Regions from separate parts of the Kitasatospora sp. HPM-01-4 genome, predicted to be linked through region 3. Evidence: riboswitches for the same ligand, from Rfam matches in the RefSeq annotation. Region 3 holds a riboswitch; each other region holds the start of a gene.

Region 1 (7,052 bases), 1.7 Mb from region 3:
TCCAGGTACTGGCGCATCGACTCGGTGTTCATGCCGGCCAGGCCGTCACCGCACAGGTCACGGGCGAACTGGAGCTCGGCCTCGACGGCCTCCTCCAGCATCTCGGTGACCTGCTGGGCCATCTTGTCGTCGAAGAGGTCGGGCTCCTCCTCGCGGACGGTGTCCACCACGGACATCGCGAAGTCCATGTGCATGGACTCGTCGCGGAACACCCAGTTGGTGCCGGTCGCCAGGCCGTGCAGCAGGCCGCGGGAGCGGAACCAGTACACGTAGGCGAAGGCGCCGTAGAAGAACAGGCCCTCGACGCAGGCCGCGAAGCAGATCAGGTTCAGGAGGAACGCGCGGCGGTCGTCCTTGGTCTGCAGCGAGTCGAGGTGGTCGACCGCGTTCATGTACTTGAAGCAGAACTTGGCCTTCTGTGCGATGGAGGGGATGTTCTCCACCGCCGCGAAGGCCGCCGCGCGGTCGTCCGGGTCGGGCAGGTAGGTGTCGAGCAGCGTCAGGTAGAACTGGACGTGCACGGCCTCCTCGAACAGCTGCCGGGACAGGTAGAGCCGGGCCTCGGGGGAGTTGATGTGCTTGTAGAGGCTGAGCACCACGTTGTTCGCGACGATCGAGTCACCGGTGGCGAAGAAGGCGACCAGGCGGCCGATCAGGTGCCGCTCGCCCTCGCTCAGCTTGGCGAGGTCGGCGACGTCGGAGTGCAGGTCCACCTCCTCGACGGTCCAGGTGTTCTTGATGGCGTCCCGGTACCGGTCGTAGAACGACGGGTAGCGCATCGGGCGCAGGGTCAGCTCGAAGCCGGGGTCGAGCAGCATCTTGCGCTCGTCGTTGCTGGGCGCGGGGGTACTCACTGGCAAGCCTCGCAGGACTCGGGGTTCTCCAGGGAGCAGGCGATGGCGGCGGCCTGCTCCTCAGCGGTCATGGTGGGGGAGGGGATGTTCACGGCGGCGGAGCGGGTCGCGGCCTGGGCGATCCGGGTGGCCGGGCGGGAACGCAGGTAGTAGGTGGTCTTCAGACCGACCTTCCAGGCGTACGCGTACATCGAGCTGAGCTTGCCGATGGTGGGCGCGGCCATGAAGAGGTTCAGCGACTGGCTCTGGTCCAGGTACGGCATGCGGGCGGCGGCCAGGTCGATCAGCGCGCGCTGCGGGAGCTCCCACGCGGTGCGGTAGAGCGAACGGACCTCGGCGGGCAGCCAGTTGAAGTCCTGGACCGAGCCGTTGGCCTCGCGCAGCGCGTCCCGGGTCTGCTGGTCCCAGACGCCCAGCTCCTTCAACTCCCGGACCAGGTACGGGTTGACCTGGAGGAACTCGCCGGAGAGGGTCTCGCGCTTGAACAGGTTGGAGACCTGCGGCTCGATGCACTCGTACACACCGGCGATGGACGCGATGGTCGCGGTCGGCGCGATGGCGAGCAGCAGGGAGTTGCGCAGGCCGGTCTCGGCGATCCGGGCGCGCAGCGCGTCCCAGCGCTCGGTCCACTGCGGAGCAGCGTCGAAGTGGTCGATGTGCAGCTGGCCGCGGGCGGCGCGGGTCTCCGCGTACGCCTCGTGGCGGCCGAACTGCTCGGCCAGCTCGCTGGAGCGCTCGTACGCGGTGAGCATGATCCGCTCGGCGATCAGCGTGGAGAGCTGCTTGGCCTCGGCGGAGTCGAAGTCCAGCCGGAGCTTGAAGAAGACGTCCTGCAGGCCCATCACGCCCAGACCGACCGGCCGCCAGCGGGAGTTGGAGGTGCCGGCCTCGGTGGTCGGGTAGAAGTTGATGTCGATGACCCGGTCCAGGAAGGTCACGGCGGTGCGCACGGTGGCGTCCAGCCGCTCCCAGTCCATCGCGTTCAGCAGGTCGCCGGCGGTGGCGCCGTCGGCCACGTGCGCGCCGAGGTTGACCGAGCCCAGGTTGCAGACCGCGGTCTCGGAGTCGTCGGTGACCTCCAGGATCTCGGTGCAGAGGTTGGAGGAGTGCACCGTGCGGCCGGGCAGCGCGGTCTGGTTGGCGGCGCGGTTGGAGGCGTCCTTGAAGGTCATCCAGCCGTTGCCGGTCTGGGCCAGGGTGCGCATCATCCGGGCGTACAGGGTCTGCGCCGGGACGGTGCGGACGGCCTTGCCCTCGGCCTCGGCCTTGCGGTAGGCGGCGTCGAACTCGGCGCCCCACAGGTCCACCAGCTCGGGGACGTCGGCGGGAGAGAACAGCGACCAGTCCTCGTTGGCGTTGACCCGGCGCATGAACTCGTCCGGGATCCAGTGCGCCAGGTTGAGGTTGTGGGTCCGGCGGGCCTCCTCGCCGGTGTTGTCGCGGAGCTCCAGGAACTCCTCGATGTCGGCGTGCCAGGTCTCCAGGTAGACGCAGGCCGCGCCCTTGCGGCGGCCGCCCTGGTTGACCGCGGCGACCGAGGAGTCCAGGGTGCGCAGGAACGGGACGATGCCGTTGGACTTGCCGTTGGTGCCCCGGATCAGGCTGCCGCGCGAGCGGATGCGGCTGTAGGAGAGGCCGATGCCGCCGGCGTGCTTGGACAGGCGGGCGATCTGCGCGTAGCGGTTGTAGATCGAGTCGAGGTTGTCCAGCGGGGAGTCCAGCAGGTAGCAGCTGGACATCTGGGGGTGCTTGGTGCCGGAGTTGAAGAGCGTCGGGGAGGAGGTCAGGTACTCCAGGCGGCTCATCAGGCGGTACAGCTCGGCCACCTCGGCCACCGACTGCTCGCTGTCGCCGACCGCCAGGCCGGCCGCGACGCGGAGCAGGAAGTGCTGCGGGGTCTCGATCACCTTGCGGGTGATCGGGTGGCGCAGCAGGTAGCGGGACTGCACGGTGCGCAGGCCGAAGTACTCGAAGCGGTCGTCGCCGGCCAGGTCGACCAGGGCGTCGAAGGCCGCGGCGTGCTTGGCGACCAGGGCGGCGGTGTCATCGCCGATCAGGCCCTCGGTGTGGCCGACGGCGATCGAGGCGGAGAAGGAGATGGCGCCCTGGCTGATCGCCTCGTCGGCGATCTCCATGGCGAGCAGGCGGGCCGCCAGCTTCGAGTACTGCGGGTCCTCGGCGATCATCGACGCGGCGGCCTCCACGGCCAGCCCGCGCAGCTCGGCGAAGTCCGAGCCGGCGTGGCGGCCGCGCAGCGCGGCGGCGGCGACGTGGCCGGGGTCCACCTGGGGGAGGTCAACGCTGCGGTCGGTGAGGAGCCGAAGCAGTGCCGCACCGGGGTCGGTCTGGGTGGTGGCGGCTGAACCCTGGGAAGGCAGGGCAACTGAGGCAGCGATGGTCAAGGCGCTTCTCTCCTGGCGGCGGCGTCGGATGAGGGTCGTATCCGGGTCGACGTGAGCGCAGGGAGGCACAGCGCGCCCGGAAAACCGGCGCGCTCTCTACCCCCTGGCCCACCCGCGAGGCCCGGACGTACTGCGGTGCTGCAAGGCATCTGCGGGGAAGCCATGTGGCACGCCGTCGGCAGGTAACCGGACTTGCGGGCGCTTGGAGAGCCGCCCGCTCACCGCTGCGGGGCAGTCCCGGACTCGCACCGGGTTCCCCTGCTTCGACAGCGAGAGCGAGCATACATGTTGTGGCGGTCCGACGATGCGGCACCACATGTAGTGCCGTGTGTCGCGGCCGGGCCAACCCTGCGGTTGTGCGGGAGGGGTGCTCAGAAGGTGATCGAGTACACCATGAGGTCGGTCCCGGGGGCCGGCGCCCAGTCCCGTTCGGGGGTCCGGCCGAAGCCCAGGCGCTCGTAGATCCGGTGCGCCGCCTTCATTCTCGGGCGGGTCGAGAAGGCCATCCCGGCCAGTCCCAGCTCCCGGCAGCGGTTCATCGTGGCACGGACCAGGGCCTCGCCGGCACCGCGTCCGCGGGCGGCGGCGCCGACCGCCAGCATCCGGATCTCGCCCTCGTGCGGCTCGGCGATGTCGGCCCACTCGGTACCGCCGACCGCGAGGGTCACACAGCCGAGGACCTGGAGGCTGTCCGGGTCGAGCGCGACGAAGAGCTCGGCCTCCTGGTTGCGGCGCCCGGCGTCCCGGAGGAGCTGGACGTAGCCGCTGTCCGGGGAGGTGTGACCGTCGCCCACGAACGCCTCGACCGTGACGTCACCTGCGGCTTCGAGGTCCTCTTCGAGAGCGCGGCGGATGAGGATGCCCATCCGGACAGTGTGCCCGACGGGAGGGCGGCGGCGGCAATCAGGGTGGTGGCGGGTCGGGTGGCGGCGGGCCGGGTGGAGGCGGCGGGCGGGACGGTCGAGGGGCGGGCGGCGCCGGACCGCGGCCCCGGCGGGAAGGCGGAGGCGGCCGGCATGGTGCCGTACAGGCGGTCGGGAAGAACCGGAGCCGCCGGGTGGTTGGGGCCTTCGTGACTGCCATCGGGACCGCCGCCGTGACCGCCTCCTGGGCCCCGCCCGCCGTCGCCCGGGCAGGGCAGCTCACGGCCGATGAGGAAGCCGAGCAGTCCGAAGCCGCCGGTGGCGCCGATCAGGCCGAGCGAGGTCGCGAGGGTGTCGGGGGTCATGGCCTCCAGCCTGGTCCGCGCGGGCCGGCGCCACGAGTGGCAGAAACGACCGGTTGCGTCGAAATCCTGCCAACCCCTGGCAGGCCGGGGAGCGGCCCTGCCGTCCGGGGAGGAGCCGCGCGGGCGGAACCGCGCGGGGCGAGGGCGCGTGGAAGGACCGGGGAGACGAGCGAGGCGGGAGGGAGCGGGACGGGGGCGCACGTACGGCATCCCGGCCGGATGCTGGGGAACGTCGCCGCCGTGGTGCTGGAGCCGGTCCACCCGTTCGAGCTGGGCGTCGCCGCCGAGCTGTTCGGGATCGACCGCAGTGACGACGGGCTGCCGGTGTACGACTTCGCCCTCGTCGCCGACCGCCCGGGGCGGCACCTCACCCACGCCGGCTTCGGTCTGGACGTCCCGTACGGGCCCGAGCGGCTGGCCGAGGCGGACCTGATCGTGGTCACCGCGGTCGGCCGGCGCGCGGAGTACCCGGCGGAGCTCATCGAAGCACTGCGCGCCGCGGTCGAGCGCGGGGCGCGCGCGTTGTCGATCTGCACCGGCAGTTTTCTGCTGGGTGCCGCCGGGCTGCTGGACGGGCGCCGCTCCACCACGCACTGGAAGCACGTCGAGGAGATGGCCCGGCGCTTTCCGCTCACCACCGTCGAGCCCGACGTGCTCTACGTGGACGACGACCCGGTGATCACCTCGGCCGGGACGGCGGCGGGGATCGACGCCGGCCTGCACCTGATCCGCAAGGTGCAGGGCGCGGAGGTGGCCCGGGGGATCGCCCGGCGGATGGTGGTCGCCCCGCACCGGGAGGGCGGGCAGGCGCAGTTCGTCGACCGGCCGGTGCCGGTCCGCGACGCGGACTCGCTCGGCGGGCTGCTCGACTGGCTGAGCCGCCACCTGGACCACGATCTGACGGTCGATCAGCTGGCCGCCCGCGCCCATATGTCACCCCGCACCTTCGCCCGCCGCTTCCAGCAGGAGACCGGTACCACCCCGCACCGCTGGATCACCAACCAGCGCCTGCTGCTGGCCCAGCGCCTGCTGGAGAACACCGGCGAGTCCGTGGACGCGGTCGCCGCCCGCTGCGGCTTCGGCAACGCGGCCGCCCTCCGGCACCACTTCGGCCGCTGGCTCGGTACGACGCCGCAGGCGTACCGCCGTGCTTTTGCCGGGAGTTGACCGAGTACGGAGCCTCTCGCCCCGGGCCCGCCGGGCGCGGGCCGCGCCTTCGCGCCCGGTACCCCGAGGGCGCGCACCGGTCCGGGGAGCCGGCGGTGCGCGGATCAGGTCAGGTGGGCGACCGAGTTCCAGTGTTCCGCGCGGAGCCGGCCGCAGTGGGAGCGCCAGAGGCTGGTCGAGCAGTTGTGCACCGCGCACAGTTCCAGCAGTTGGGGCTCGGTGAGGCGGTCCAGGACGTAACGGAGCATCAGGACCGTGCAGTCGTGTGCCACCACCAGCACCGGCCGGCCGTCCTCCTCCTCGCAGAGGTCGCGCAGCAGGCTGCGCACCCGCAGCGCGACGTCCAGGAACGATTCTCCACCGGGCGGCCGGTAGTAGAGCTCGCCCATCTTGCGGCGGCGGGCGGCCTCGGCGGGGTGCTCCTTCTCGATCGCGGCGGCGGTCAGCATCTCCAGGACGCCGAGCTCTCTGTCCCGCAGCCGTTCGTCGTACCTGACCGGGAGCCCGTCCGGCGCCGCGCCGAGCCCGGTGGCCTCGGTGAGCGCGATCCGGGCGGTCTCGGTGGTGCGCACATAGGGCGAGCACCAGACGGCGCGGGGGCGGTCGGCGGCCGGCAGCTGGGCCAGCCAGCGGCCGAGTTCGCGCGCCTGGCCCCGGCCGTGCGGGGAGAGCGGTATGTCGGCGTCCCTGGTGGTGATCGGGACGGTCAGCGCGCCGGTCTCGGCGGCGAGCCGGAACTCGACGTTGGCGGTGCTCTCGCCGTGCCGGGTGGCGATCAGGACGGAGGGCAGCGGCCGCGGGGGCGCTGCGAGGCGGTGTCCGTTGAGGACGCCGGTGAGTTCTGCCATGGCCGTTCTCCCCGTTGGTGTCCGTGACTCGGTGGGCAGGCACGAGCCACGCACACTCCATGGTCGCGCCTGGCCGGCAGTAGGGCCCGCGGTGTCGCGTGCCCCGTCGCCGGTCGGTCTCAGGTCGGATTGCGCCGCAAAAGATCGCGCCGCCACCCCAGTGTTGACGGAGGTGACGGCGCGATCACAGGGCGCACGAGTCGGCGCCGAGTGCGCCTGTCCGGATCAGTGCGCCGCCACGGGCACCGGGGCGTCCTCCAGAGCCTTGTCCCCGACCTCGACGCTGTAGTCCGCCCTGCTGGTCTCATCGGTGCCCTCGGGGGCCTTGACGGCGCGCAGGACGAGGGTGAGCACCACGGCCACCAGCAGGTTGAGCACGAAGGCGGTGAGCCCGATGTACCCGATCTCGCCGATCCCGGGGATCGCCGCGGAGCTGCCGCCGAAGTGCTTGGTGGCCGGCGAGGGGATGCCGTACGCCTTCCAGGTGCCGTACACCATGCCGACGGCCCAGCCGGCCAGCAGCGCCCAGCGGTGGAACCAGCGGGTGAAGAGC
Region 2 (7,052 bases), 6.1 Mb from region 3:
CCTCGGGGAGCTCACCCCAGGCGTGCCTTGAACTTGTCCCTCCAGCGCCGGAGACAGGAGATCGCCAGCCCGACGGTGTTGACGGAGTCCCGGATCTGGTCGCGGGCCTGGTGCCGGCCGACGCGCTCGCTGAGGTGGTCGCGGACTTCGGCGACCAGGTCACCGACCAGGACGAGGACGGTGGCCGTCGTGACCTCCCTGCCGGTCACCGAGGTGATCTCCCAGTGGGCTTCGACGCCCAGTTCCGCCAGGAGGACCAGCAGTATCAGAGCGGCCCAGATGGCCGTCTTCTCCAGGAACGCGACCAGGTTGACGTTCTTCAGCCGCATCGCCAGGCCGGTGCTGGCCAGGAGGACCACACCGGCGGCGATGGCCAGGACCCGCCAAGACTGGTGGGCCATGTCCAGCCCCAGAGCCAGGAGCACCAGGACCCACGCCGTGCCCTGGATCAGTGCACGCTCGGTGTACGCAGGTGCCACGACCTGCTCGTCGACCTGTGCCATGCCATCCCCCTCCGACCGCATGATGAGTGCCCTCGACAGCTGAACGTCGAGCGTCTCGGTATCGCAGCCGCGGTCGGCGTTAGAGGGTTGTCAATCCGGTCGGCAGCACACCGGCGCGCGCCGGTATCGCCACACCCCGGGGCGGCGAGGAGGTCAACGCTTCCAGGGCCGGGCGAACTCGTGCAGTGCCGCGACGGCGGCCGGGGCGAGCATCCGGTCGTTGACCGGGGTGCCGGACGGGTGGAGGTAGTGGTCGAGGCCGTCCAGGGTGCGCAGCCCGGGACCGGTGGTGTGCGCCTGGTCCAGCGCGGCGAGCAGCGGAGGTGTGGTGGCGCAGGGCACGTTGTGGTCGGCGGTGCCGCACATGACGGTCACCCTGGTGCCGGGGCGCAGCCCGCGGGCGGCGTCGGGCGGGTAGACGGCGTCGTCGCTGCGTACGAAACGGGCGTTGTTCGGGCCGAACAGCGCGTTCAGCAGCGTGGCGAGCGGCGGCAGCAGGCTGCTGGTGTCCGCGGGGCGGCCGGCCCGGAAGTCCGCGATCGCGGCGGCGACGCCTGCCTTGTCGGCCTGGGCGACCGCCTCGGTGAACTGGCCGGCTGCCGCGCCCTCGTCGAGCAGGGCATCGAGCTGGAAGCCGAGCAGGTCCAGGAAGCGTTCGTCCTGCGGTGCGACCAGGGCCAGTCCGGCGGGTGCGGGCCGTACGGTGCGTGCGAGCAGGAGCGCCTGCATTCCGCCCTCGCTGTGACCCAGGATCAGCAGGGCGTGCGGGTCCGCTTCCGGCTGCGCGCCCAGGGTGGCGTAGGCCGCCGCGGCCTGGCGGGTGAAGGCCGCCAGGTCGACCCGGCCGGGGTCGCCCTGGTAGGCACCGGCGCCGGTCCGGCCGGTGAAGTACTTGTCGAAGCGCAGCGTCATGACGCCGTCGTCGCCGAGGGTGTCCGCGAACAGCGCGAGGGTGCCCGGTGTGATCGAGGGCGGCTGGTCGCCGTCGCGGTCCGTGGTCCCGCTGCCGGGCAGCAGCAGGGCGGCCGCCAGTCGGTGGCCGGCCCGGTGGGCGGGCACGTGCACGGTGCCGTACGCGGTGGTGCCGTCCACGGTGAACCGCACCTCGCGGTCGGCTGCGGGGACCACCGCCGCGTTCTGCCCGGCGGCGCTCGCGGCCGGGGCGGCTAATCCCGCCGCCGCGGTCGCGGCCACCAGTGCAGCGGTTGCCCGGATGCGCCAACGCATGTCTGTCTCCTTGGAGTTGGGGTTCGGGTTCGGGGGTTGGGAGTGAGTTCGGATCAGAGGCCGGATCCGCGTTCGCGTGGCCGTCAACGGCCGATCAGCTGCATCACCAGGATGAACCCGATGAACACGCCGAACGGCAGCAGGCTGCGCGGGTTGCCGAAGTTGACGGTCCAGCCGATGCCGAACCGCTTGGCGACGAAGACCGCCGGGTCCTGGCGGTTGACGTAGACCAGGCCACCGCAGCGCCAGTACCGGTCGTCGTCCCGGTGGACCACGCCGGTCCCGGTATCCTCCGCGTCCTGCTCGCCCTCCGGCACCGGCAGCCGGCTGCCGTTCTGGCCGGTGCGGATCGCGACCGCGAGGACGGCGACCAGGCCGGCCCCGGTCGGCGCCAGCACGGGCAGTGGTGCGAAGGTCCTGTCGCCGTCCCAGACCTGCCAGGCCGCGAGCAGGACCGTCAGGTCGGCACAGGCCGTCAGTACCAGCAGCGCCGCCGCGAGACGCACGATGTACCGGCGGTGCCGGGCCGCGCTCGCGGCCGGCCCGGCCGGGTCGAGGTCCGCACGGGAGCGGAAGACCTGCCAGGTCACCAGTACCAGCAGAGCGGTGAGCGCGAGTTGCACGAAGACGGGCGTGAACGCGGTGCCGACGGACTTCGCGGCGTACCGGTCGACCGCCCCGCCGTCCCCGTAGTGCATCGGCAACTGGTCGGGCATCGACGGGTAGCGGACGGCGGCCGCCACCGCGGTGGCCGCGAGGACGGCCACCGACGGGACGGCCCACGGCCACGGGAACCGCTCCGGGCGGGTGCGCAGCGAGGTGTCCGCGACCACGGCCTGGCGCAGTCCGGCGTACCAGTCCTCGCGCCGCTTGACGGCCTGGATCGCACGCCGGGCACGGAGATACCCGGCCCCGGCCACCGCGAGGACCGCGAGCGAGGCGAGGGCGGACAGCGGCGTGCGCGGAGAGGCGAGCGCGAGCAGCACTTCGGCCCCGACCAGAACCCCGCCGGCCCCGCCCACCCACCAGCGGTAGGCGCGACGCTGTTCCGCCACCACCGGGGCGTCCACCCGGTCGGGCGGGGTCCGCACGCCGAAGGGGAGGGTCGGCCCGGTGAGGGACGGCATCAGCCACGCCGTCAGCAGGACGACGGAGGATATGACCACTTGAACCACTGCTGCTCCGGTCGTCATGCCGGTCCTCCCTGGCCTTGTCGGTCCACGCCGAACGACCCGATCGTCTGCTCGCACGCCGCCAGTAGGGCCGCCCGCTCCGCCCCCTGCGCGACGGCCTCGGCGAGCAGCGTCCGCAGGCGGGCCGACCACTCCTCGACGAAGCCGGGCGGTGGCGGCCCGGAGCCCGCGTCGCGCTGCACGACCGCACCGCTCTTGCGGTTCAGCCGCAGCAGGCCCTCCTGACGCAGCAGGTCGTACGCCTTGTTGACGGTGTGGAAGTTGATGCCGAGGTCGCCTGCCAGCTGCCGTGTCGAAGGCAGGGCGCTCCCCTCGACCAGATCCCCGGCGGCGACGGCCTCGACGACCTGGTTCCTGATCTGCTGGTAGATCGGGACGTCGCTGCTCAGGTCGATGCTCAGGATCACACGGCCTCCCGCCGGGTATATCTGCTCTATTACTTATAGAACAGACCATCAGACGACGGCAAGTGAACCACCGGCCTTCCGGTCGTGACCTCCGGGGCTGAGCACCGTTGAACCACCACCGCCGGGGTCGGCGGGAACGGACCCTGCCCCTGAGAGGGGACACATGACACACGCCCCACCGGAGTTGTGTCTTCCCACTCCGGACTTGCTGGCCGATCCCTTCACCGGGTACGGCCGGGTGCGCGAGCAGGGCCCGGTCGCCCTGGCAGGCTTCCCGACGGCTCCACGGTCTGGATCGTCACCCGGCACCAGGACGTCCGGGACCTGCTGCGCGACCCCAGGTTCGTCAACTCTCCAGAATCGGTCGCCGGTTACTCGGGCCCGGATCTGAAGGCCGCGCGTATGGAGGCGATGGGCCTGCCCTCCCGCGTCCACCGGTACTTCTCGGACACCCTCCTGGACATGGATCGGCCCAGGCACGCTCGCATGCGGGGGCTGGTGGCGCGGGCGTTCACCGCGCGGCGTGTGGACGGCCTGCGGCCCCGTATCGAGGGCATCGCCGAACGCCTGCTGGAGGATCTTCGCGTCCAGGCCGGCGAGTCGCGGACCGTCGACCTCATCGCGCACTTCGCCTATCCGCTGCCGATGGCCGTGGTGTGCGAACTGATCGGCGTGCCCGAAGCCGGCCGTCCCCTGTGGCGTGCCTGGAGCGCCCAGTTGCCGGCGCGCGATGCCGCTGGGCTGCGTCGGTCGTCTCCTGAGCTGATCGACCACGTCCACGGCCTACGTGGTCCTCAGTCCGCCCCGGCCGGTAGCGGGCCAGGTCGAGCTGCTAGGGGGCGCGGTACCGGCGGGGGTCGCGGTTGGCCGCGTCGTCGATCAGCGGCGCGGCGGCTTCGGCGACGATCTGCTGGGTGCCCTCGGGCGGGTCAGGGACTCTGACGGCGCGCGGCGGCACCCCGGTGCTGCCCTCCGTTCTATCGACACAGAGCGCCGAAGAGCGGTCCGTACGACCGATTAGGCCCGTTCGAGGGATGGGCACCGGGTGGTGTCGGAAGGTGCGCGGTGCGCTGGAGCGCCGGGCGCCCGGGAATTGAGCAGGTCTGTGAGGGAACGCTCGCGCGGGGCGGCGCCACCCCTGGACTTACTAGGACGTCCAACTATATGGTCGTGGCAGGTCCGCGGTGTCAGGGAAGCCGGTGTGAGTCCGGCACGGTCCCGCCACTGTGACCGGGGAGCTCGTCCTCGCAGGAGTCACGGCCACTGGCAGCCAGCCGGGAAGGCCCGAGGGCGGGTGGTGATCCGGGAGTCAGGATACCGGCCGCGGATGGTTCGTGTTTTCCACGAGGATGGAGACGACACGCATGACTCCGGGCCGCCCGCTGTTCGCCGACCCTGGCTGTGCTGTGCCGAAAACCCTTGGTGCACACCGCTCCTGAGGGTATGTCAGCCTGAACCGCCGAGCCGGTCCGCGGCCGCACCACCGTGCGCCGGGCCGTCGGCGGTGCTCTCCATTCCTCCTCTCCCACCCCTGTCGAGAGAAGGAACCGATGGTCCGAGAACTGAGCCACTTCGTCGCCGGAAAGCGGATCCCCGGCGCCTCCGGGCGCTTCGGCGACGTCTACGACCCCAACACCGGTCGGGTGCAGGCCCGGGTGCCGCTCGCGAGCCGTGCCGAGGTCGAGGCCGCGATCGCCGATGCCGAGCAGGCCCAGCCCGGCTGGGCCGCCTGGAACCCGCAGCGCCGTGCCCGGGTGCTGCTGCGCTTCCTGCAACTGGTCGAGGAGCAGAGGGAGGAGATCGCCCGGCTGCTCTCCGCCGAGCACGGCAAGACCATCGCCGACGCCCATGGTGACCTGCAACGCGGCCTGGAGGTGGTCGAGTTCGCCGCCGGGATCCCGCATCTGCTCAAGGGCGAGTTCAGCGACAACGCCGGTACCGGCGTCGACGTGTACTCGATGCGCCAGCCGCTGGGCGTGGTCGCGGGCATCACCCCGTTCAACTTCCCGGCGATGATCCCGCTCTGGAAGGCGGCCCCCGCGCTGGCCTGCGGCAACGCCTTCATCCTCAAGCCCTCCGAGCGCGACCCCTCGGTGCCGCTGCGGCTGGCCGAGCTCTTCCTGGAGGCCGGGCTGCCGCCGGGGGTGCTCAACGTCGTCAACGGTGACAAGGAGGCCGTCGACACCCTGCTGGAGGATCCGCGGGTCCAGGCGCTCGGGTTCGTCGGCTCCACCCCGGTCGCCCAGTACGTCTACGCCACCGCGGCCGCGCACGGCAAGCGCGCGCAGTGCTTCGGCGGGGCCAAGAACCACATGATCATCATGCCGGACGCCGACCTCGACCAGGCCGCCGACGCTCTGATCGGCGCCGGGTACGGGTCGGCCGGCGAGCGCTGCATGGCGATCTCGGTGGCCGTCCCGGTGGGTGAGGAGACCGCCGACGCCCTGGTGGCGAAACTGACCGAGCGGATCGCGGCACTGAAGGTCGGCCGCTCGGACGACCCGGCCGCCGACTTCGGCCCGCTGGTCACCCGGGAGGCACTGGACCGGGTCCGCGACCACATCGAGCTCGGGGTCCAGGAGGGCGCCGAACTCCTGGTCGACGGCCGGGACTTCCGGCTGGAAGGCCACGAGGACGGCTACTTCCTCGGCGCGTCGCTGTTCGACCGGGTCACCCCCGGCATGCGGATCCACCGCGAGGAGATCTTCGGCCCGGTGCTCTGCGTGGTGCGCGCCGCGGACTACGAGGAAGCCCTGCGCCTGCCCAGCGAGCACGAGTTCGGCAACGGTGTGGCCATCTTCACCCGGGACGGCGACACCGCGCGCGACTTCACCCGCCGGGTGAACACCGGCATGGTCGGAGTGAACGTGCCGATCCCGGTGCCGATCGCCTACCACACCTTCGGCGGCTGGAAGCGCTCGGGATTCGGCGACCTGAACCAGCACGGCCCGGACTCGATCCGCTTCTACACCCGCACCCGGACCGTCACCTCGCGCTGGCCCTCGGGGGTCAAGGAGGGCGCGAGCTTCACCATCCCCACGATGGAGTGAGCACCGTGCACGACCTGACGAACGATCAACTCGCCATCGCACAGACCACGCGGGCCTTCGCCGACGAGTACCTGGCTCCGCACGCGGTGGAGTGGGACCAGTCCAAGTACTTCCCGGTCGACGTGCTGCGCAAGGCGGCGGAGGTCGGCCTGGGCGGCGTGTACGTCCGCGAGGGCGTCGGCGGCTCCGAACTCACCCGCCTGGACGGCGTCGTGGCGTTCGAGGCGCTCGCCACCGGCTGCCCGTCGATCGCGGCCTACCTGTCCATCCACAACATGGTCGCCTGGATGATCGACCGGAACGGCACCGACGGGCAGCGTGCGCGGTGGCTGCCGCGACTCTGCTCGGCGGAGTACCTCGGCAGCTACTGCCTGACCGAACCGGGTGCCGGCTCCGACGCCGCCGCGATCACCACCCGTGCCGTACGCGACGGTGACCACTGGGTCCTGCGGGGAGTCAAGCAGTTCATCTCGGGGGCCGGCTCCTCGCAGGTCTACGTGGTGATGGCGCGCACCGGCGGCCCCGGCTCGGAGGGGATCTCCGCCTTCGTGGTGGAGCACGGCGATGCGGGCCTGTCCTTCGGGCCGAACGAGCGGAAGATGGGCTGGAACGCCCAACCCACCCGGCAGGTACTGCTGGACGGCGTGCGGCTGCCCGCCGACCGGCTGCTCG
Region 3 (7,052 bases):
CCACCAGGTGCTCCAGGCCGGACGGGTGTGCGGCCAGCGCCTCCTTGGACTCGGCGGCGCCGATGAAGCCGACCGGCACACCGATCACGGCGGCCGGACGCGGCGCACCGGCCTCGATCATCTCCAGCAGCCGGAACAGCGAGGTCGGCGCGTTGCCGACGGCGACCACCGCGCCCTCCAGGCGGGGCAGCCACAGCTCCATCGCGGCGGCACTCCGGGTGTTGCCCATCTTCCTCGCCAGCTCGGGCACCGAGGGGTCGGAGAGGGTGCAGATCACCTCGTTGTCGGCGGGCAGCCGCTTGCGGGTGACCCCGCTGGCCACCATCGACACGTCGCACAGGATCGGCGCACCGGCGTGCAGCGCGGCGCGCGCGCTCGCGACCACGCCGGGCGACCAGAGCAGGTCCTCGACCAGGTCGGTCATGCCGCACGCGTGGATCATCCGCACGGCGACCTGCGCCACGTCGGCGGGCAGGTGGGCCAGTTCGGCCTCGGCCCGGATGGTGGCAAAGGACTGGCGGTAGATGGCCGCGCCGTCCTTCTCGTACTCGATCACTTGATCCTCCGGGCCTCGGCCACTGCCTCGGCCATCCGCTCTGTCGTCACGTTCACTGACACATCCGCCGGCGCCTTCGCCGAGGCGCCGACGCGGGTCACCCGGTAGCCCTGCCCCGTGGCGAGGACGTCCACCCACTCCCCCGCCGGATGCCCGCACCGCCGCTCGCAACCGGACCAGTGCACGGGCAGTCCGCCCGGGGCGGACCGCCGCGCCGCCGCGTCCAACGCCCGTGCCGCGTCGGCCCGTACGTCGGCCCGCGACCTGGCGCAGCCGGGCAGCCCGGTGCAGGCACTGGCCCGCTCCCAGGCCGAACCGGGGTCGGTACGGAACCCGGCCGCCGCCAGCTCGGGCAGCCGGCCGGCCGCCGCCCCCGGCAGGATGACTCCCCTCCAGGGGGTCAGGCGCAGTTCCCCGGCCGAGGCCGCGGCCAGCAGCCGCCACCGTGCCGCGCCGACCCGGCCGAACCGCAGGCCGACCGAGAGCCCGCCGGGCAGGGCGCCGGGGGCAGGGGCGGCGCCGGGCAGGGCCGGCAGCTCTTCGGTGCCCGGGTCGAGCAGTTCGGGCGCCTCGCGCAGGTGCCAGGCCTTGGTGCCGGTGGCGCGCAGCGCGTGCAGGAACTCCTCGGCGGCGCGGACCGCACCTTCGGCGGCGCGGCCGGGCGGCACCGGGCGGGCGGTGGCGGCGCGGCCGAGGCGCAGCAGGGCGCCGCCGCCGGCGGTTGCGATCAATGTCACATCGGCGTCGAGGGCGGCGACGTCACCGCGCCCGTCGTCCAGGGCGAAGAGGAACTTGCCGGAGAGCCCGGCCGCCGCCTCGCTCGCGCACAGGCGCCGGTCCAGTTCGCGGGCCCAGTCCTGGACGTCGGCGTGGCCGAGGCCGTCCAGCCCCGCGGCCGGGGAGGCGACGATGTTGCGGACCCGCTCATGGGTGTCCGAGGGCAGCAGTCCGGCGGCGCGCAGGCGGCGGCCGAGTTCGAGACCGGAGTCCGAAGGCAGGCCGCGCAGTTGCACGTTGCCGCGCGAGGTGGTCTCCAACTCGCCGTCGCCCAGCTCCTCGGCGGCCTCGGCGAGCGCGATCGCCTGACGGTCCGTCAGCAGTCCGCCGGGTATCCGGATCCGGGCGAGGGAGCCGTCGTCGGCGGTGTGCAGCCGCAGGGCCCCCGGACAGGCGTCCGAACGGTCGCGGTCGGGCGCACCGGGGCCCGGCACGACGGCGTCGGGTGTGGGTGGCATGGCGGCGAGCATACAGATCACCGCTCGGGGTGCACCGTACCGAACAGATCACACTCCCCCCAGGTCAGTCGCAACCCGTACGATGCTCCCGGGCGGCCCGCGCGGGCGGCCTGACGGCATATGCGGAGGAAACCGGTGGAAAACCGGTGCGGTCCCGCCACTGTAACCACGGCTCAACTGGGCCCTGGGAGCCAGGTACTCCCGCCGTCCTCGACCAGCCCGGGGCGCGGACCCCGAGGAAGGCCAGAAGTGATGCGCTCCCGCATGCCCGGGTCCGCCGTGCTCCGCCCGCTGTGTGCCGGGTGTGCCGAGCCGGCGCCGCACGCTCCCACGCCACCCGTTCCCGTGGGCCGGCCGGGCACCCGCCGCACTCCGCCGTCCGCCGAGCACCGCACCGCTCGGCCCACCATCCACCAGGCCGGGAGGCCCACCGCATGATCCTGCTGCTGTCGACCTCCGACACCGATCTCCTCAGCGCCCGCGCCTCGCAGGGCCCGGTGCGCTTCCGCCTCGGGAACCCGGCCCGGCTGACCCCCGAGGAGCTGCCCGCGCTGCTGGAGGGCACCGAGCTGGTGATCGTCCGGCTGCTCGGCGGCCGCCGGGCCTGGCAGGAGGGCCTGGACGCGCTGCTGGCCGGCCCTCGCCCGGTGGTCGTGCTCACGGGTGAACAGGCGCCGGACGCCCAGCTGATGGAGCTGTCCACCGTCCCCGCCGGGATCGCCGCCGAGGCGCACGCCTACCTGGCGCACGGCGGCGCGGCCAACCTGGCCGAGCTCGGCGCCTTCCTCTCCGACACCGTGCTGCTCACCGGCCACGGTTTCGCCCCGCCCGCCTCGGCCCCCGCCTGGGGCCCGCTGGAGCGCACGCCTTCGACCACCGAGGGCCCCCTGATCGCGGTGCTCTACTACCGCGCCCACCACATGAGCGGCAACACCGCCTTCGTCGAGACCCTGTGCCGGGCGATCGAGGACCAGGGCGGCCGTGCGATGCCGCTGTACTGCTCCTCGCTGCGCGGCGCCGAGTCCGAGCTGCTGGCCGAGTTGGGCCGGGCCGACGCGATCGTCACCACGGTGCTGGCCGCCGGCGGCACCCGCCCGGCCGAGGCGCAGGCGGGCGGGGACGAGGAGGCCTGGGACGCGGGCGCGCTCGCCGCGCTCGACCGGCCGATCCTCCAGGCGCTCTGCCTGACCTGGTCGCGGGCCCAGTGGGAGGGCAGCGACGACGGCCTCTCCCCGCTGGACACCGCCACCCAGGTCGCCGTACCCGAGTTCGACGGCCGCCTGATCACCGTCCCGTTCTCCTTCAAGGAGCTGGACGAGGACGGCCTGACCGTCTACGCGGCCGACCCCGAGCGCGCCGCCCGGGTCGCGGGCATCGCGATCCGGCACGCCCGGCTGCGCCATGTCCCGCCCGCCGAGAGGCGGTTGGCGCTGGTGCTGTCCGCGTACCCGACCAAGCACGCCCGGGTCGGCAACGCGGTCGGTCTGGACACCCCGGCCAGCGCGGTCCGGCTGCTGCACCGGCTGCGCGCGGAGGGCATGGACCTCGGTGACGAGCTGCCGGGACTCGACGTCGGCGACGATGCCTCACACGAGGGCGATGCGCTGATCCACGCGCTGATCGCGGCGGGCGGCTACGACCAGGACTGGCTGACGGAGGAGCAGCTCGCCCGCAACCCGGTCCGCATCCCGGCCGCCGACTACCGCCGCTGGTTCGCCGAGCTCCCCGCCGAGCTGCGGGAGCAGGTCGAGGAGCACTGGGGCCCGGCGCCCGGCGAGCTGTACGTGGACCGCAGCCGGAACCCGGACGGCGACATCGTGCTGGCCGCGATCCGCTCCGGCAACCTGCTGGTGCTGATCCAGCCGCCGCGCGGGTTCGGTGAGAACCCGGTCGCCATCTACCACGACCCCGACCTGCCGCCCTCGCACCACTACCTGGCGGCCTACCGCTGGATCGCGGCCGCCCGGGAGGACGGCGGCTTCGGCGCCCACGCGGTGATACACCTCGGCAAGCACGGCAACCTGGAGTGGCTGCCGGGCAAGACGGCCGCGCTGTCGGCCGCCTGCGGTCCGGACGCCGTACTCGGCGACCTCCCGCTGATCTACCCGTTCCTGGTGAACGACCCGGGCGAGGGCACCCAGGCCAAGCGCCGTGCCCACGCCACCCTGGTCGACCACCTGGTCCCGCCGATGGCCCGCGCCGACTCCTACGGCGACATCGCGCGCCTTGAGCAACTGCTCGACGAGCACAGCAACATCGCCGCGATGGACCCGGCCAAGCTGCCCGCGATCCGCGCCCAGATCTGGACCCTGATCCAGGCCGCCCGGCTCGACCACGACCTCGGTCTCCGGGAGCGCCCCGAGGACGACGGCTTCGACGACTTCCTGCTGCACGTCGACGGCTGGCTGTGCGAGGTCAAGGACGCCCAGATCCGGGACGGCCTGCACGTCCTCGGCCAGGCCCCGGTCGGCGAGGACCGGATCAACATCGTGCTCGCCATCCTGCGCGCCCGGCAGATCTGGGGCGGTGTGAACGCTCTGCCCGGCCTGCGCGAGGCGCTCGGCCTGGACGAGGCGGCGCCGACCCTCGGTGCCACCGACGCGGCCGAGGCCCAGGCACGTGCGCTGGTCGAGGCGATGGAGGCCGAGGACTGGGCACCGGAGGCGGTGGAGAAGGTCGCGGCCGGGCACGGCGAGGCGGTCCGCCAGGTGCTGGACTTCGCCGCCCGCCAGGTGGTGCCGCGCCTGATGCGGACCACCGACGAGCTGGACGCCGTGCTGCACGCGCTGAACGGCGGCTTCGTCCCGGCCGGACCGTCCGGCTCCCCGCTGCGCGGACTGGTCAACGTGCTGCCGACCGGCCGCAACTTCTACTCGGTCGACCCCAAGGCCGTCCCCAGCAAGCTGGCCTGGGAGACCGGCCAGGCCCTGGCCGCCTCGCTGATCGAGCGCTACCGGGCGGACAACGACGGCGCCTTCCCGCCCTCGGTCGGCCTCTCGCTCTGGGGCACCAGCGCGATGCGTACGGCGGGCGACGACATCGCCGAGGCCTTCGCCCTGCTCGGCGTCCGCCCGGTCTGGGACGACGCCTCGCGCCGGGTCACCGGTCTCGAGGCGATCAGCCCGCAGGAGCTGGGCCGCCCGCGCATCGACGTGACGCTGCGCATCTCCGGCTTCTTCCGGGACGCCTTCCCGCACGTGGTCGCGCTGCTGGACGACGCCGTCCGCCTGGCCGCCCGGCAGGAGGAGCCGGACGAGGACAACTTCGTCCGCGCCCACGTCCAGGCGGACCTCGCCGAGCACGGCGACGAACGCCGGGCCACGGTCCGGGTGTTCGGCTCCCGGCCGGGTACGTACGGGGCCGGCCTGCTCCAGCTGATCGACAGCCGTGACTGGCGCACCGACGCCGACCTGGCCGAGGTCTACACGGTGTGGGGCGGCTACGCCTACGGCCGCGGTCTCGACGGCCGCCCGGCGCGCGAGGAGATGGAGACCGCGTACCGGCGGATCACCGTCGCCGCCAAGAACACCGACACCCGCGAGCACGACATCGCGGACTCCGACGACTACTTCCAGTACCACGGCGGCATGGTGGCCACCGTCCGCGCGCTCACCGGCAAGGCCCCGACCGCCTACATCGGCGACTCGACCCGGCCCGAGACGGTGCGCACCCGCACCCTCACCGAGGAGGCCGCCCGGGTCTTCCGCGCCCGCGTGGTCAACCCGCGCTGGCTGGAGGCGATGCGCCGGCACGGCTACAAGGGCGCCTTCGAGATGGCCGCCACCGTGGACTACCTGTTCGGCTACGACGCCACCACCGGCGTGGTCGCCGACTGGATGTACGAGCGGCTCACCCAGGAGTACGTGCTCGACCCGACCAACCGCGAGTTCCTCGGCGCGGCCAACCCCTGGGCGCTGCACGGCATCAGCGAGCGACTGCTCGAAGCCGCCGAGCGCGGTCTCTGGGCCGAGCCCGACCCCGAGCTGATCGACGCCCTGCGCACCGCCTTCCTGGAGACCGAGGGGGATCTGGAGGGCAACGGCTAGGGTCTGCCTCCCGGAACGGTCTCCGGACCGGACCGGACGGGGGGACCTGTCATGAGGAGCCCGACGCGGCCTTGCCTGCCGTGGCGGGCTCCTCACCGGCCGGGCGGGCTCCTCACGGCCGGGCCCCCGCCCGGGCGGCCCGGCCGCGGCCGCAGGCCCTGTCCAGTGCGTCCCAGCCGCAGAGTTTCACCCGTTCACCCCGGCCCAGTGCCGTGGCGAGCTCATGCTCCCGTTCGTCGATCCCGAGCCAGTCGGCGTAGCTCACCGGACGCACTCCGCGTGCGGCCAGCAGCTCGGCCAGCCGTGGCGCCGCGCGGTCCGCACGGTGCGCCGGCCGCGCGTCCCGCGCCCGGTCGGCGAGGAGCGCGCGGACCGTCTGCGCCGCGTCGGACTTGTTGCTTCCGATCACGCCGGTGGCCCCGCGCTTGAGCCAGCCGGAGACGTACTCCCCCGCCAGCGGGGTGCCGTCGGCCCCGAGGACCCGCCCCTCCGCGTTGGGGACGACGGCACGCCGTTCGTCGAACGGCACCCCGGGGAGCGGCACGCTCTGATAGCCGACCGAACGCAGCACCAGCTGCACCGGCAGCTCCGTGAACTCACCGGTACCGGCCACCCGCCCCGCCGCTTCGGGCCTGGTCCGCTCGACCCGCAGCGCCGTCACCCGGTCGGTGCCGATGATCTCCACCGGCCGCTCCCAGAACCTCACCGACACCCGCCTCGGGCACTCCCTCGGCTCCCGCCCGGCCCACTCCCTGATCACCGCCAGGTTGCCGCGCACCCGGCGGTCCGACTCCGCCAGGGCGCTGCTCTCCCCGGTGGGATCGAACCGGTCGAGATCGGTCTGAGCCGGGTCGACCGTGACCTCGAAGCCCGGCGCCTCACCGAGTTCGCGCAGCTCCTTGGGGGTGAACCTGGCCTGCGCGGGCCCACGGCGGCTGATGATGTGGACCTCTCTGACCCTGCTGGCCGCCAGCGCGGCGAGCACCGGCTCCGGTACGTCCGTGGCCCCGAACTCGGCCGCGGGCTTGGCGAGGATCCGGGCCACGTCGAGCGCGACGTTGCCGGCTCCGATCACCGCGACCGCCTCGGCATCGAGCTCGAACATCGCGGGGTCCGAGTCCGGGTGCCCGCAGTACCAGCGGACGAAGTCGGCTGCCGCGGCGCTGCCGGGCAGGTCCTCGCCGGGTACCCGCAGCCGCTTGTCGAGCGGGGCGC
Region 4 (7,052 bases), 4.5 Mb from region 3:
CGTCCTCGGGGAGCAGTTCGCCCCGGCGGTCGACCTTGTCGAGTTCACCCGCCCAGCGCGCGATCCGTACGGCGTCCACGAGCATCCGGCGGGCCAGCGGGGCGAGCTCGGCCGGTGCGGGGAAGCCGTCGGGCACCGGGACCCTCCCCCGCCCGGGCTTGGGCGCCGGGGCGCGGCGGCGGGCTGCTGCGGGGTGGCCGGGGTGGGCGCCGTCGGCGCGGCGGGCCGTACCGGGCAGACGGGTCACCGTCGCACCGGTACCGATCGTCGGCTGGAGCGGGGCATCACGGTCGCGCGGATTCCGAGACGTCACGCCGTGCAGTCTTCCCCGTGCACCGGCCTTCTGTCACATCCGGTTCGGCGCGTCTTCGGCCGCCCGGTTGGACTGGGTGGAAGAGATCGGGCAACAGCCCGCAAACCGGGCCTGATATTCGAATTGTTGGCTTGATTCGAATGTCGTGCACCCAACAAAACTGAACAAAGCTGATCGACGAATCATCAGATCAAGGCCGGAAGTGATCCTTTGGCGGTCCTGATCGACGTGATCGACGATATACTCGGAGTAACCGTACCCTTGGCTCAGAGCAGCGGCGTGAGCCAGCGGCGCAGCACCTCGGCGTAGCCGTCCGGATCGGCGTTCCAGAGCTGGGCGTGCTCCGCGCCCGGCACCTCGTGCAGGCTCACCAGGTCGCTGCGGCGCTGCGCGAGGCGGCGGGCGGCCGCGATCGGCGCGATGCTGTCCGCCGGACTTCCCAGCAGCAGGGTCGGCACGCGCAGGCCGGTCCCGTCCGCGAGGCGGGCGAGGGCCTCCAGGTCCACCTTGGTACGGCCTTCTGCGGCCAGCGCGCCCAGGTTGGCGAGGGCGCTCGGGATGCCGGCGCGGACGCTCTCCCTGCGCACGCTCGCCGACCAGTCGAGGATCGGGGAGTCCAGTACCAGACCGGCGATCGGCTCCTGCCGGGAGGACCTTTCGGCGGCCATCAGGCACATCGTGGCGCCCAGCGACCAGCCGTACAGCACCACCCGCCCCGCGCCGCTGTCCAGGGCGAACCGGATCGCCGACTCGACGTCCCGCCACTCGGTCTCGCCGAAGTGGCCGAGCCCGTCCGGCGACGGCGGGGCGCCGGCGTCGCCCCGGTAGGTGACGGTGAGTGTCGGCATCTTCAGCGAGCGCAACACCGGGAGCACCGGCAGCGCCTGGGTGCGGTCGGCGCCCGGACCGTGCACCAGGATCACCCAGCTGCCGCGCATGGCGTCGACGCGCCAGGCCGGCAGCGGCCCGAGCTCGCCCTGGACGGCGGTCTCGGTGAACCCGATGCCGAGGGCGCTGGTCGGGTCTCCGCGGTAGACCCGGGGGGTCAGCTCGACCTCGGTGCCGGCGGTGAGGGTTCCGCTCTCCGAGCGTTCCAGCCGACGGGTGACGGTCTGGACGTCGGTGCCCAGGACCTCGCCGACCACCGCGTGGCCGCCGCGCGGCCACTCCAGTGCGTAGCGGCCCGGGCGTACCGTCTCCGGGGCCCGGGTGAGGGAGACGCGTCCGGCGGCGACGTCGTGCACCCACAGGTTGGCCTCGCCGGGCTTCCCGAACAGCGGGTGGACCGTGCGCTCGGACACCCTTCGGCCGATCAGGACGATCGCTGCTCCGGCTCCGACGGCGGCGACCGCCACAGCGGCGGCCGCCACGGCGGCGGCGGTTCCCCTACGCATAGTGTTCCCCGGTGTGAGCTGGTTTGGAAGGCACCTCCAGTGCACTCTCCGCGCGGCGGGCCTGCCACCGGAAGGCGGACCCGCGAACGGCCGCCCGGGGCCGCGGCCTCTTTACCACGGCCTCTTTACCGCGGCCTCTTTACCGCGGCCTCTCTACTGCGGCCCCTCTACTGCGGCCAGGGCGGCGGGCGGAGAGCTCCCGGAGACGGCGTGCCGCACGGCGGGCGGCCGAGGCGGTTGTGATCAAGCCCTCCGCGCGGTTTGTTGACTCCCGGTCGCGGACCGTGGTGGGATCTTTCAGCCAAACGGAGGCATGCAGAGGAAGCCGGTGCGAGTCCGGCGCGGTCCCGCCACTGTCACCGGGGAGCACGCTCGATCCATGGTCACGGTGGTCCGGTCGTACGGCTGCTGGAAGGCCCGAGGGTGTGTCCGACCCGGAAGCCAGGAGACTCTCGCCCCCGGTACGTCGATCCAGGGCGCGGACCCTGAGTGAGGACACGCCCGCCATGCAGGCTGCCCCGGCCGAGGTCAGGCCGCCGTTCGACCGAGCCGTACCCGTCGCCCGGGCCGCCGCCGAATCCGCGCCGTGCCCCGCCTGAATCGCGGCTCCGCCTTCGCCCTGGGCAGCATCGCCGGCTACCTCGCCGACGCCGCCTTCGCCGACCCCCGGCGCGGCCACCCGGTCGCCGTCTTCGGTACCGCTGCCGGGCGGCTGGAGCGCGCCCTGTGGCGTGACCACCGGGCGGCCGGCGCCGTGTACACCGCCGTCTGCGTCGGCACGGTCGCGGCCGGGGCGCACCTCGCCGGACGGGCACTCGGGCGCAGCCGGTACGGGCAGGCCGCGCTGGCCGCCGCCGCGACCTGGACGGTGCTCGGCGGTACCTCGCTGACCCGGGAGGCCACGACCATCGGCCGTTCCCTGCGCGCCGGTGAGCTCGCCGCCGCCCGGGAGCGGCTGCCTCATCTGTGCGGCCGCGATCCGAGCTCGCTGGACGAGCAGCAGATCGCGCGCGCGGTCGTCGAGTCGGTGGCCGAGAACACCGCCGATGCCGTGGTCAACGCGCTGACCTGGGGTGCGCTGGCCGGTACGCCCGGGCTGCTGGCCTTCAGGGCCGTCAACACGCTGGACGCGATGGTCGGGCACCGTTCGCCGCGCCACCTGCGCTTCGGCTGGGCCTCGGCGCGGCTGGACGACCTGGCCGGCTGGCCCGGTGCCCGGCTGACCGCCCTGCTCGCGGTGGCCGCCGCACCCGAACCCCGAAGGGCCTGGCGCGTCTGGCGGCGGGACGGCTCAGCGCACCCGAGTCCCAACGCCGGGCAGGCCGAGTCCGCGTTCGCCGGGGCGCTCGGGGTCCGGCTGGGCGGGACGCTGCGGTACGGCGAGCGGGTGGAGCACCGGCCGGTGCTCGGTGCGGAGTTGCGGCCGGTGGCGGTCGAGGACATCGAGCGGGCGTGCCTGCTCTCCCGGCGGGTCGGGGCCCTGGCGCTGGCGGTCACCGTGACCGCTCGGGCGCTGTGGGCCTGGCGGCGGGGGCGGTCGTGAGCCGCGGTCTGATGGCGGGTCCGGGCGGGCGGGTGGCCCCTGGGGAGCGCACGGAACCGCGCGAGCGGCTCGTCGAGGCAGTCCGCGCTTGTTCGCGTGTTTCCTCGCGCCCCCGGACGGTGCCGGAGCGGGTGGCCGGGAGCGGTGCCGAGGCGGACGGCCGCTCGCGCGGTTCCTCGCGCCTGCGGGTACTGCCCTTGGGAAGGACTGTCGAGCGGAGCGGAGGAGCATGAGCGGGGCACTGCTGGTCGCCGGGACGACCTCGGATGCGGGCAAGAGCGTGGTCACGGCGGGCATCTGCCGCTGGCTGGCCCGACAGGGCGTCAGGGTGGCGCCGTTCAAGGCGCAGAACATGTCGCTCAACTCCTTCGTCACGGCCGACGGCGCCGAGATCGGCCGCGCGCAGGCGATGCAGGCTCAGGCCGCCCGGGTCGAGCCGGAGGCGGCGATGAATCCCGTGCTGCTGAAGCCCGGTGGCGACGGCCGCAGCCAGGTGGTGCTGCTCGGCAGGCCGGTGGCCGAGGTGGGTGCGCTGGACTACCGCGAGCGCAAGCCCGTCCTGCTGGAGCGGGCCCTGGAGTGCCTGGCCGATCTGCGGAGCCGGTACGAGGTGGTGGTCTGCGAGGGCGCGGGCTCGCCCGCCGAGATCAACCTGCGGGACCGGGACATCGCCAACATGGGGCTGGCCACGGCCGCCGGGCTGCCGGTGGTGGTGGTCGGGGACATCGACCGGGGCGGGGTCTTCGCCGCGATGTACGGGACGCTGGCGCTGCTCTCGGCACAGGACCAGCGGCATGTCGCCGGCTGGTTCGTCAACAAGTTCCGGGGCGACGCGCGGCTGCTGGCACCGGGCCTGGAGATGCTGCACCGGCTGACCGGGCGTCCGGTGCTCGGCACCCTGCCGATGCTCTCCGGTCTGTGGCTGGACGCCGAGGACTCGCTGGACCTGACCACCGTGGTGGACCGGGGCCAGGTGAGCGGCCCGGTCGGGCGGGACGTGCTGCGGGTGGCCGTGGTGCGGTTCCCGAGGCTGTCCAACTTCACCGATGTGGACGCGCTGGCGCAGGAGCCCGGTGTGCTGGTCCGCTGGGCGACCAGGCCCGAGGAACTGGCCGACGCCGACCTGGTGGTGCTGCCGGGCACCCGGGCCACCGTCGCCGACCTGGCCTGGCTGCGCGAGCGCGGCATGGAGCCCGCGCTGAGGGCACGGGTGGCCGCCGGGCTCCCGGTGCTCGGGGTCTGCGGCGGCTACCAGATGCTCGGACGGGTGATCGTGGACGAGGTCGAGTCCAGGGCCGGCGAGGTCGCCGGACTCGGGCTGCTGCCCACCCGGGTGGTGTTCGGCGCGGAGAAGGTGCTGGCCCGGCCGGTCGGCGAGGCGCTGGGCGAGCGGGTCGAGGGTTACGAGATCCACCACGGCGTGGTGTCGGCCGAGGGCGGCGAGGCGTTCGTCTCGGACGGTGGCGGCCGCGCCCTGGACGGGTGCCGCCTCGGCCCGGTCTGGGGTACGACCTGGCACGGTGTGCTGGAGAACGACGGCTTCCGGCGCCGACTGCTGCGCGAGGTGGCCGAGTTGGCCGGGCGCGGGTTCGTGCCCGCGTCGGACACCTCGTTCGCGGCGGCCCGGGAGGAGCGTCTCGACCGGCTCGGCGACCTGATCGAGGAGCACGCCGACACCGACGCGCTGTGGAAGCTGATCGAGGGCGGGGCACCCGGTGGACTGCCGTTCCTCCCGCCCGGTGCACCGGAACCTCTGGAGATCTGATGAGTGACGTCCGTTACCCGTTCACCGCGATCGTCGGCATGGCCGACCTGCGGCTCGGGCTGCTGCTCAACGCGGTCTCCCCGGCGGTGGGCGGGGTGCTGGTGCGCGGCGAGAAGGGGACCGCCAAGTCGACCATGGTGCGTGCGCTGGCCGGGCTGCTGCCGTCGATCGCGACCGTGCCCGGCTGCCGGTTCGCCTGCGACCCGGCGGCGGTGGACCCGCAGTGCCCGGACGGTCCGCACCCCCTTCAGGCGGCCGGGCAGCGCCCGGCGCACCTGGTCGAGCTGCCCGTCGGCGTCTCCGAGGACCGGATCGTCGGCTCGCTGGACCTGGAGCGGGCCCTGGCCGAGGGCGTCAAGGCGTACGAGCCGGGGCTGCTGGCCAAGGCGCACCGGGGCGTGCTCTACATCGACGAGGTCAACCTGCTGCAGGACCACGTGGTCGACCTGCTGCTGGACGCCGCCGCGATGGGCCGCTCGTACGTGGAGCGCGAGGGCGTCTCGGTGCGGCACGCGGCCCGGTTCCTGCTGGTCGGCACGATGAACCCGGAGGAGGGCGAGCTGCGCCCGCAGCTGCTCGACCGTTTCGGGCTGACGGTCGAGATCGCCGCCACCCGCGACCCCGGTGAGCGCGCCGAGGTGGTCCGGCGCCGGCTCGCGTACGACGCCGACCCGGCGGGATTCGCCGCACGGTACGCGGAGGACGAGCGCGCACTGGCCGAACGGATCACCGCCGCGCGGGAGTTGCTGCCGAAGGTGGCACTGACCGATCTGGCGCTGCGTCAGATCACCGCCGTGTGCGCGGCGTTCGAGGTGGACGGACTGCGCGCGGACATCGTGATGGCCAGGACCGCGGTCGCGCTGGCGGCCTGGGACGGGCGCACCGAGGTGACCGAGGAGGACGTCCGCCAGGCCGCGCGGCTCGCCCTGCCGCACCGGCGGCGGCGCAACCCCTTCGACGCGCCCGGGCTGGACGAGGAGCAGCTGGACCGGACGCTGGCGGAGCACTCCGAGCCCGCCGGCCCCGATGAGGACCCCGACGGCGGCCCCGACGGCGACGGCCCGGGGGACGGTCCTGACGGCAACGGCCCGGACGGCGGCGGCCCGGACGGCGGCGGGGCGCCCGCACCGGGCACCGCCCCCGACGGCAGTGCCGCCTCGGAGCCCGAGCCGGGCCCGGAGGCGAGCGTCCCGCCGCAGGGCGCGGGCGGCCCGGCCAAGGCCCCGGTGGCCGCGGCCGGGGAACCGTACCGGACCAGGCTGTTCAAGGTGCCGGGCACCGGGAAGGGCGCCCAGGGCCGGCGCTCCCCCGCCGAGACCGACGGCGGGCACACCATCCGGGCGCGCCGTCCGCAGGGTGCGCTGAGCCGGCTGCACCTGAGCGCCACGCTGCGCGCCGCCGCCCCGCACCAGCTGGCCCGGGGCCGCGACTCGCGCGCACTGGTGCTGCACCGGGACGACTTCCGCGAACAGGTGCGCCAGGGCCGGGAGTCCAACCTGGTGCTGTTCGTGGTGGACGCCTCGGGGTCGATGGCGGCGCGCCAGCGGATGACCGCGGTCAAGGGCGCGGTGATGTCGCTGCTGATGGACGCCTACCAGCGCCGCGACAAGATCGGCATGATCACCTTCCGGGGTGCGGCCGCCGAACTGGCACTGCCGCCCACCTCCTCGGTGGAGGTCGGCGCGGCCCGGCTGGAGCAGCTGCCGACCGGCGGCCGCACCCCGCTCGCGGCCGGACTGCTGCGCGCCCACGAGGTGCTGCGGGTGGAGCGGATGCGCGATCCGCACCGCCGGCCGCTGCTGGTGGTGGTCACCGACGGCCGGGCCACCGGCGGACGGGACGCGCTGGCCCAGGCCGGACGGGCGGCCGGGCTGCTGGCCGGCCAGGGCGTGGCGAGCGTGGTGCTGGACTGCGAGTCCGGTCCGGTACGGCTGGGGCTCGCCCGTACGCTGGCCGCTCAACTGGGCGGCCCCGCAGTGACCCTGGACGAACTGCGGGCCGAGGGCGTCACCGCACTGGTCCACGCACACCGCAACG

The links. Region 3 has a riboswitch for cobalamin ahead of cobN (cobaltochelatase subunit CobN). Riboswitches for the same ligand answer to the same signal wherever they lie in the genome.
Region 1: it holds a riboswitch for cobalamin, as region 3 does, so the genes downstream of both, ACSMTC_RS23420 (ribonucleoside-diphosphate reductase subunit alpha) here and cobN (cobaltochelatase subunit CobN) in region 3, are expected to answer to the same signal.
Region 2: it holds a riboswitch for cobalamin, as region 3 does, so the genes downstream of both, ACSMTC_RS03915 (CoA-acylating methylmalonate-semialdehyde dehydrogenase) here and cobN (cobaltochelatase subunit CobN) in region 3, are expected to answer to the same signal.
Region 4: it holds a riboswitch for cobalamin, as region 3 does, so the genes downstream of both, ACSMTC_RS10875 (cobalamin biosynthesis protein) here and cobN (cobaltochelatase subunit CobN) in region 3, are expected to answer to the same signal.

What each region holds. Positions count from the first base shown of each region.
Region 1 covers NZ_JBPQGP010000005.1:5,370,346-5,377,397, forward strand. Annotated here, with positions in the region: gene ACSMTC_RS23415 (ribonucleotide-diphosphate reductase subunit beta) at 1-818, opposite strand, end outside; gene ACSMTC_RS23420 (ribonucleoside-diphosphate reductase subunit alpha) at 851-3,250, opposite strand; cobalamin riboswitch at 3,417-3,574, opposite strand; gene ACSMTC_RS23425 (GNAT family N-acetyltransferase) at 3,628-4,122, opposite strand; gene ACSMTC_RS23430 (helix-turn-helix domain-containing protein) at 4,704-5,651, shown strand; gene ACSMTC_RS23435 (histidine phosphatase family protein) at 5,756-6,499, opposite strand; gene mctP (monocarboxylate uptake permease MctP) at 6,725-7,052, opposite strand, start outside.
Region 2 covers NZ_JBPQGP010000005.1:944,055-951,106, reverse strand. Annotated here, with positions in the region: gene ACSMTC_RS03940 (hypothetical protein) at 12-503, opposite strand; gene ACSMTC_RS03935 (alpha/beta fold hydrolase) at 657-1,730, opposite strand; gene ACSMTC_RS03930 (DUF1648 domain-containing protein) at 1,814-2,923, opposite strand; gene ACSMTC_RS03925 (GntR family transcriptional regulator) at 2,920-3,330, opposite strand; gene ACSMTC_RS03920 (hypothetical protein) at 4,163-4,288, opposite strand; cobalamin riboswitch at 4,479-4,672, shown strand; gene ACSMTC_RS03915 (CoA-acylating methylmalonate-semialdehyde dehydrogenase) at 4,881-6,380, shown strand; gene ACSMTC_RS03910 (acyl-CoA dehydrogenase family protein) at 6,377-7,052, shown strand, end outside.
Region 3 covers NZ_JBPQGP010000005.1:7,025,622-7,032,673, reverse strand. Annotated here, with positions in the region: gene ACSMTC_RS30800 (precorrin-8X methylmutase) at 1-556, opposite strand, end outside; gene ACSMTC_RS30795 (cobalamin biosynthesis protein CobG) at 553-1,791, opposite strand; cobalamin riboswitch at 1,868-2,014, shown strand; gene cobN (cobaltochelatase subunit CobN) at 2,226-5,837, shown strand; gene ACSMTC_RS30785 (FAD-dependent oxidoreductase) at 5,950-7,052, opposite strand, start outside.
Region 4 covers NZ_JBPQGP010000005.1:2,574,781-2,581,832, forward strand. Annotated here, with positions in the region: gene ACSMTC_RS10865 (hypothetical protein) at 1-313, opposite strand, end outside; gene ACSMTC_RS10870 (alpha/beta hydrolase family protein) at 580-1,707, opposite strand; cobalamin riboswitch at 2,000-2,181, shown strand; gene ACSMTC_RS10875 (cobalamin biosynthesis protein) at 2,303-3,250, shown strand; gene ACSMTC_RS10880 (cobyric acid synthase) at 3,480-5,015, shown strand; gene ACSMTC_RS10885 (putative cobaltochelatase) at 5,015-7,052, shown strand, end outside.